One region of the Embleya sp. NPDC050154 genome, then DNA from elsewhere that is predicted to be linked to it. Evidence: riboswitches for the same ligand, from Rfam matches in the RefSeq annotation. Region 1 holds a riboswitch; each other region holds the start of a gene.
The links. Region 1 has a riboswitch for cyclic di-AMP ahead of ACIBSV_RS16935 (transglycosylase family protein). Riboswitches for the same ligand answer to the same signal wherever they lie in the genome.
Positions count from the first base shown of each region.

Region 2: another riboswitch for cyclic di-AMP. It lies ahead of ACIBSV_RS34105 (NlpC/P60 family protein); the one in region 1 lies ahead of ACIBSV_RS16935 (transglycosylase family protein).
Region 3: another riboswitch for cyclic di-AMP. It lies ahead of ACIBSV_RS03200 (NlpC/P60 family protein); the one in region 1 lies ahead of ACIBSV_RS16935 (transglycosylase family protein).

Region 1 is NZ_JBITJP010000007.1:87,048-89,302, forward strand. It holds gene ACIBSV_RS16925 (phosphoenolpyruvate hydrolase family protein) at 1-403, shown strand, start outside; gene ACIBSV_RS16930 (EthD family reductase) at 547-882, shown strand; cyclic di-AMP (ydaO/yuaA leader) riboswitch at 1,079-1,270, shown strand; gene ACIBSV_RS16935 (transglycosylase family protein) at 1,376-2,014, shown strand; gene ACIBSV_RS16940 (nucleobase:cation symporter-2 family protein) at 2,136-2,255, opposite strand, start outside.
Region 2 is NZ_JBITJP010000019.1:217,353-219,607, forward strand. It holds gene ACIBSV_RS34105 (NlpC/P60 family protein) at 1-1,037, opposite strand, end outside; cyclic di-AMP (ydaO/yuaA leader) riboswitch at 1,047-1,184, opposite strand; gene ACIBSV_RS34110 (hypothetical protein) at 1,529-1,885, shown strand; gene ACIBSV_RS34115 (PIG-L deacetylase family protein) at 1,946-2,255, opposite strand, start outside.
Region 3 is NZ_JBITJP010000001.1:695,733-697,987, forward strand. It holds gene ACIBSV_RS03200 (NlpC/P60 family protein) at 170-1,144, opposite strand; cyclic di-AMP (ydaO/yuaA leader) riboswitch at 1,151-1,343, opposite strand; gene ACIBSV_RS03205 (TMEM165/GDT1 family protein) at 1,750-2,255, opposite strand, start outside.

The DNA of each region.
Region 1 (2,255 bases):
GGAGGTGGAGATGATCCGGCTGGCCGCCGAGCGCGGCCTGCTCACCGCGCCCTACGTCTTCGACCCGGAGCAGGCCCGCGCGATGGCCGCGGCCGGCGCGGACGTCCTGGTCCCGCACCTGGGGCTGACCACCAAGGGCAGCATCGGCGCGAGCACCGCGGTCTCGCTCGACGAGGCGGTGGAGCGGGTGCAGCGCATGCGCGACGCGGCGGCGGAGGTGAACCCGGACGTGCTGGTGCTGTGTCACGGCGGGCCGATCGCCGAGCCCGAGGATGCCGCGTACGTGCTGGCGCACACCACCGGCGTGGTGGGCTTCTTCGGCGCCTCCAGCATGGAACGGCTGCCGACCGAGACGGCCATCACCGAGCAGGCGCGGGCGTTCAAGGCGATCGGAGCCCGGTAGGCGCCGCGCCGTACGAATCCGGGCAGCACGTGCCGGGCGCCGGGCGGTACCGGTGGGACGCACAGGGCGTCCCACGTCGGAGGCGGGAAGCACAGGGCGCCACCGGCAGGAGACACATCCACCACGACCGCGAGGAGTCGCGTGTGTACAAGCTGACCGTGCTGTATGGCCACCCCGAGGACCCGGCGGCGTTCGACGCCTATTACTGGGAGAAGCACGTCCCGCTCGCCCGCACGATGCCGGGATTGACCGGCTGGACCATCGGCAAGTGCGATCCGGACCCCTCCGGCGCGCAGCCGCCCTATTACCTGGTGGTCGGGTTGTACGCGCCGACTCGCGCGGGTCTCCAGGCGACCCTGGATTCGCCCGAGGGCCGGGCCACGGTGGCCGATGTCGCCAATTTCGCGACCGGCGGCGCGACGTTCCTTTGGGACGAGGAGCGGGTAGTCGTACCTGTGGAGCTGCCCGCGACGGAATAGCCCGACGGTGAAGCACGGGTGACCACGCGGCCGCGCACCGTGGACGCCGGCGCCGTGACCTGCGAGGATGGCGACATATCGGGCAAATCGGTGTTATTCCTGCTTATGGGGCACCTCACAAAGCGCCCGAAATGTTTGCCAACCCGGCGGCCCGGTGCGTAGCTTCGTGGTTGTTCGCACAAGCGGACTCCCCGGGCGGTACGCCGAATCCTGCCGCCGCCCGAGGGAAGCAGTCGATATCGACTGGCGGCAGGAGCGGGGGAACCAAGTGAGTGCCGGCATCGGCAATGTCGATGCCGTGGGGTGAAGTCATGCCTGTTTTCAGGCGAGGCCGGGCCAATCGTCCGAACCCGACAGCTAACTTCGTAGGCGCCCGACGAGGTAATCAATGACCTTCCGTGCCATCACCGCTCCCGTTCGCTCGCTCTCTCGTGGCCGTCGCGCCGGCATCGCCGTCGCCGCCGGTGCGGGTCTCGTCCTTCCCCTCGTGGGCATGGCGGGCAGCGCGAACGCGGCGTCCTCGTCCACGTGGGACGCGGTCGCGCAGTGCGAGAGCACCGGGAATTGGAGCATCAACACGGGCAACGGCTTCTCCGGCGGTCTGCAGTTCACCCCGAGCACCTGGAACGCCTTCGGCGGCGGCGAGTACGCGGCCAGTGCCGCGCAGGCGAGCAAGGCACAGCAGATCGCGGTCGCCGAGCGCGTGCTGGCCGCGCAGGGCCCCGGCGCCTGGCCGGTCTGTTCGCAGAAGGCCGGTCTGGCCAAGGGCGGCAACGCGTCCGCCACGGCCGAGTCCTCGACCACCGGCAAGACCAAGGCCCAGGACGCGCCGAAGGCCGCGGCCAAGGCCGAGTCGGCGACCGAGACCGCACCGCGCAACTCCGGCGCCGATGCGCCGAAGGTCCGGGTGCAGCCGAAGCAGGACGTCGCTGCGCAGGACGCGTCGAAGTCGGCCGCGAGCAAGCAGGCTTCGGGCTCCGGCAGCTACACCGTCAAGGCCGGTGACACGCTCTCCTCCGTCGCCGCCAAGCTCGGCGTCAAGGGTGGCTACCAGGCCCTGTACAGCGCCAACTCGGGTGTCATCGGTGACAACCCGAACGTGATCAGCGTGGGCACCAAGCTCTCCGTCTGACACACGAACGGCAACACGTGGGCCCCGTCGAGTACTTCGGCGGGGCCCACGCCCATGTCCGGTCGGTGGTGATCGAAACGGGATGTCGATTGGCCGTGTTGCCGTTCGCTTCGTCGATCGATCAGGCCCGGCTGGGCAGTTCGGCGGGTTCGGTGGACCGGGTGGGGGCGGGGATAGCCGGTTCGTCGGCCGCTTCGCCGGACGCGGATCCGGTGTGGTTGAGCAGCAGGTTGAGTACGAC
Region 2 (2,255 bases), on a different contig from region 1:
TTGGTCACGGTCTTGCCCGGACGCGGGGCGTGCACGATCTGGCCGTTGCCGATGTACATGCCCACGTGCCGGTTGTCCGAGTAGTAGAACACCAGGTCGCCCGGCTGGAGGGCGCTCTTGGCGATCTTGGGACCGTCGTTGATCTGGGTCCAGGTGGTGCGGCTGAGCGAGACGTTCGCCGCCTTCCAGGACGCCTGGGTCAGGCCGGAGCAGTCGAACGAGCCGGGGCCCTCGGCGCCGGAGACGTACGGCTTGCCGATCTGCGCCAACGCGTAGCTGATCGCGGCCTGGGCCCGGCCGGAGGCCGGGATGTTGGTCGCCGGCGCGGTGTCCTTCTCCTTGTCCCGCGAGCTGCGGTCGGGCGTACGCGAGGTGTCGCCCGCGTGCTCGTCCGAGTCGAGGACTTCCTTCTTCTGCTGCTCGGTGAGCGTGTTCAGCAGCCGCTGGGCCTCGGAGAGCTTGGCCTGGATGTCGGCCTTGTTCTTGTTCAGCTCGGTCCGCAGCTTCTCCAGTTCCGCGAGCTGCGAGGAGGCCTCGGTGCGGTCCTGCTGGAGAACTCGGGCCTGCGCCGCGATCTGCTTCAGCTTGGCGGCCTGCTGGCCGTCGAGCTGGGACATCATCTGCGACTTCTGCAGGTAACCCTCGGGGTCGCCGCTGAGCGCGAGCGAGAGCGACGGCGGCAGGCCGCCGCTGCGGTACTGGTTGGCCGCCAGGACACCGATCTGGTCGCGCAGGGCGTTCAGCGCGGCCTGTTCCTCGGCGATCCGGGCCTGCGTCTGGTTCGCGGTGCCCTGCTGCTTGGTGATCTGCTCCTCGACGCCGTTGGCGGCGTCGGTGGCCTTGATCACGTCGCTGTGCAGTTGGTTGACGCGTTCCTTGGTCTGCTGGAACGACTGCGCGGGATCCGCGCTCGCGGTGCCGGCGAAGGTCATCACGCCGGTCATCGTCGCCGCGGCCGTGACGACGGTCGCTGCGGTACGGACGGCGGTGCGCGGCTTGGGCTTGCGGTGCTGCCCGGGTCGACGTTGGGACGCCACTGGTGGCGGGTCTCCTTCCTCGGCCGCCTACCGGGTTAGCTGACGGGTTCGGGCGGAAGAAGGCGCCCTACGGTGCCGGAGCACCGATTCACCCCAGGGACTGCGAGGGTCCCCGGTTCCGGCTTCTCGTCGCGACGACGGTGGTCACCCACCGTCACCGAAACGCGTCCCCGAATTCGGCGGAGGCGATCGTGTCGACCGGGTGGCCGACGTCGAGCCGATCGCCTGTCGCAGAACACTAGTCACAGGCGTGTCACGACCATCACCATTGGCCTCTGCATTGCCAAAACTTTACCAAGGTCACCGTTTCCTTCTCCCCGTATCACGGGAAAAGCGCCCGGATTCCCGAAAGTCGATCTTGAGCCGTTTGGCGCATATTGCCGGCGTATGACCAACCGGAAGGTCCCTTATCGGCCGCCGGCTAAGCTGCGACCCGCAACGACGACGGCGTCCCGGGCGCCGCGCGAGGAGCCGACGAGGAGTTGTACGACGTGGACGTTCTGCGGCAGATCCTGCTGGTCCTGCACATCGTGGGCATTGCGTCCCTGCTCGGCGGCTTCCTCACCCAGATGTCCGGGCTGCGCACCGGCGACGTGCGGATCGTGCCCGCGATGACGCACGGTGCGCTGACCATGCTCGTCACCGGTCTGGCGCTGGTCGGGGTGGTCCAGGCGGGCCTGGACCAGGACGTGGACAACGCCAAGATCGGCACCAAGCTGGTGATCCTGCTGGCGATCCTGCTGCTGGTCTGGGGCAATCGCGCCGCGGACCGGGTCTCCCCGAAGGTCCTCGGCGCGATCGGCCTGCTGACCGTGGCGAACATCGCCATCGCCGTCATGTGGACCTGAGCCGGCGCCGGGCCCGCCGGCTCACCGCCCAGGCGCGTCCTCGATCTCTCGCCGAATGCGCTAGGCGGTGTCCACCACCCGGAACACCTCGGCCATCCGCCCCGCGCCCAGACCGAACCGCAGGGCATTGCGGCCGAGCATCCCGGTGACCTCCTCGCGCAGCCCGGACAGATGACTCGTCTGACTCGCGTGCGACAACAGCGCCGCCATCTTGCGCTCGAACACCGCGCTCACCTCGACCGCGTGGTCCGGATCCCCCGTCGGCGACAACCACGTCTCCGGCACGGTCCACTCCCGCAGTCCCTCCGCGTCCAACAGCTCGGGGTGCGCGAAGGGGTTCCGGGCGTCCGGGTAGATCGCCCGCATCGCC
Region 3 (2,255 bases), on a different contig from region 1:
CCCCGGTCCGCCCGCCCGCCGGGACCGGCGCGTTCGCCGAAACGCACGCCGGCGCCGCGCGCTCCGACCGTCGTCGGAGGGCACGGCGCCGAAGGCGCGTCCCACTATGCGGTTGTGTCACCGCCGCCGGAGCACGTGTGCGCCGGCGGCGGCGGTTTGCCCGGTTCGATCAGGCCGGGCGGGTGGCGCCGGCGATCGGCATGGTGTTGATCGAGGCGATCTCGACCGACTTGCGCGGGTTCGGGGCGTGCACCATCTTGCCGTCGCCGATGTAGATGCCGACGTGGCTGATGCCGGAGTAGAAGAACACCAGGTCGCCGGGCTGCAGGTTGGCGACCGACACGCGCGTGTCGGCGGCGAACTGGTCGTTGGTCACGCGGGGCAGCGAGATGCCCGCGGACTTGTACGCGGCCTGGACCAGACCCGAGCAGTCGTACGCGTTGGGGCCGGTGGCGCCGTACACGTACGGCTTGCCGATCTGCGCCTTGGCGAAGGCCACGGCCTGGGCGGCCTTGCTGCTCGACGCGGTCGAGGAGCCGCCGGTCGGCGCCTGGTTGCCCTTCGAGCCGCCGGTGGCGGGCTTGGCGGGGGCCTTGGCGGCGGGCTTGACCGACACGTCGGCCGACGGCTTGCTCGCCGGCTTGGGGGTGGTCTTGCCGGGCGTGACGGAGGTCTTGGGCTGGACCTTGATGCTCGGCTTGGCGGGCGCGGCGGCCTTGGGTGCCGCGGGCGCCGAGCCGTCCAGCCGCAGGGTCTGGCCGATCTCGATCAGGTCCGGGCCGGACAGCAGCACGTCGCGGTTGAGCTCGTACAGGCTCTGCCAGCCGCCGTTGACCTGGTTGGTCTGGGCGAGCCGGAACAGCGTGTCGCCGGCCTGGACCACGTAGCGGGCCTTGTCGGCGGCCGTGTCGGTCTCCGGCGCGGCGGGCGCGGCCTGGACCGGGGCCGCGTCGACCGCCGCGGTGGGGGTCGCCGACAGCACGGTGGAGGGGGACTGCTCGGAGGTGGAGGGGGCCTGCGCCGGGGCGGCACCGGCGGTGGCGACCGGGAGCACGACACCCATGCCGGCGATGCCCACCGCCGCGACGAAGCGGCGGACGTTGGTGGGTCGAGCGGCACGATGGCGAGCGTTTGTGGACAGCATGAAATGGGGTCCTCTCCTGTCGCCTACGAGGTGAGCTGTCGGATTCGGACTGGAGCAGCCCGGTCGCGTTACGCGACTTCACCCCTAGCCGTCACCGGAACGATCCCGGCCACGGCGATTCACCTGGTTCCCCCGCTCCCGTCGGATTCTTCGATGTAGACCTCCCGCTGCCGGCGACGGGATTCGGCGTACCGGCGACAGGGTTCACCCGAAAGGTGAATCGGCGAGAAAGGTAGGCAATGCGGATGCCTGATCACAACCGAAACCCCGACTTCGCCCTGCGGGTAAAGGCGGAATAAAAGCGACATCTCTCCCGTGTTCGGCTCCGGGGTACCGGTGATGACGAGGGGATATCTCGGAGAGTGGTGTGATCGTGCGGTAACGGAAAATAGTCGAGACTCGTCGCGGAGCGCGGAAAATGAATTGCGGCTCGAAGTCGGCTATATAATTTATGTCCGTTTTATCCATGCGGCCTACATCACATTTCGGGCAACCGATCGACTGGTCGTGCCGGACATGCCGGCGATGCACCCATCCGTCCCGCCGCCGTCGGGTGACCGCGGCGCGGGCGCCATCCGCAGGGGCGAGGCATCACCGGGGGCGGGTCAGCCGGTGAACACCTCCACCAGCGACCAGATCGCCAGCCCGAGCATGCACAGGCCGCCGATCCGCTGCACCGTTTGCAGCGGGACGCGCTTGGCGATGAACCGCCCGGCGAGCAGGGCCAACGCGGACACCGACATCAGTGCCGCGGCCGAGCCGATCGCGGTGGACCAGGTGCCGTTCGTGGCGGCCAGGTTGGCCGTGGTGATCTGGGTGAGGTCGCCCCACTCGCTGATGAACACGGCCGTGAAGGCGGTCGCGAAGACCGGCCGGAAGCCGGTCACGCTCTTGCCCGCGGTGTCCTCGTCGTCCTCGCCCGCACCGCCGCGCAACAACATGAAGGCGCCGAAGCCGAACAGGGCGGCGGAGACGAGCTTGACGATCCAGCCGGGGAGCAGGCCGAGCAGGCCGCCCGCGCCGACGGCGAGGGCGACGTGCACGACGAACGCGGTCGAGGTGCCGAACCACACGTAGAGCGGACGCATGCGGGTGCCCATGGCAAGCGACG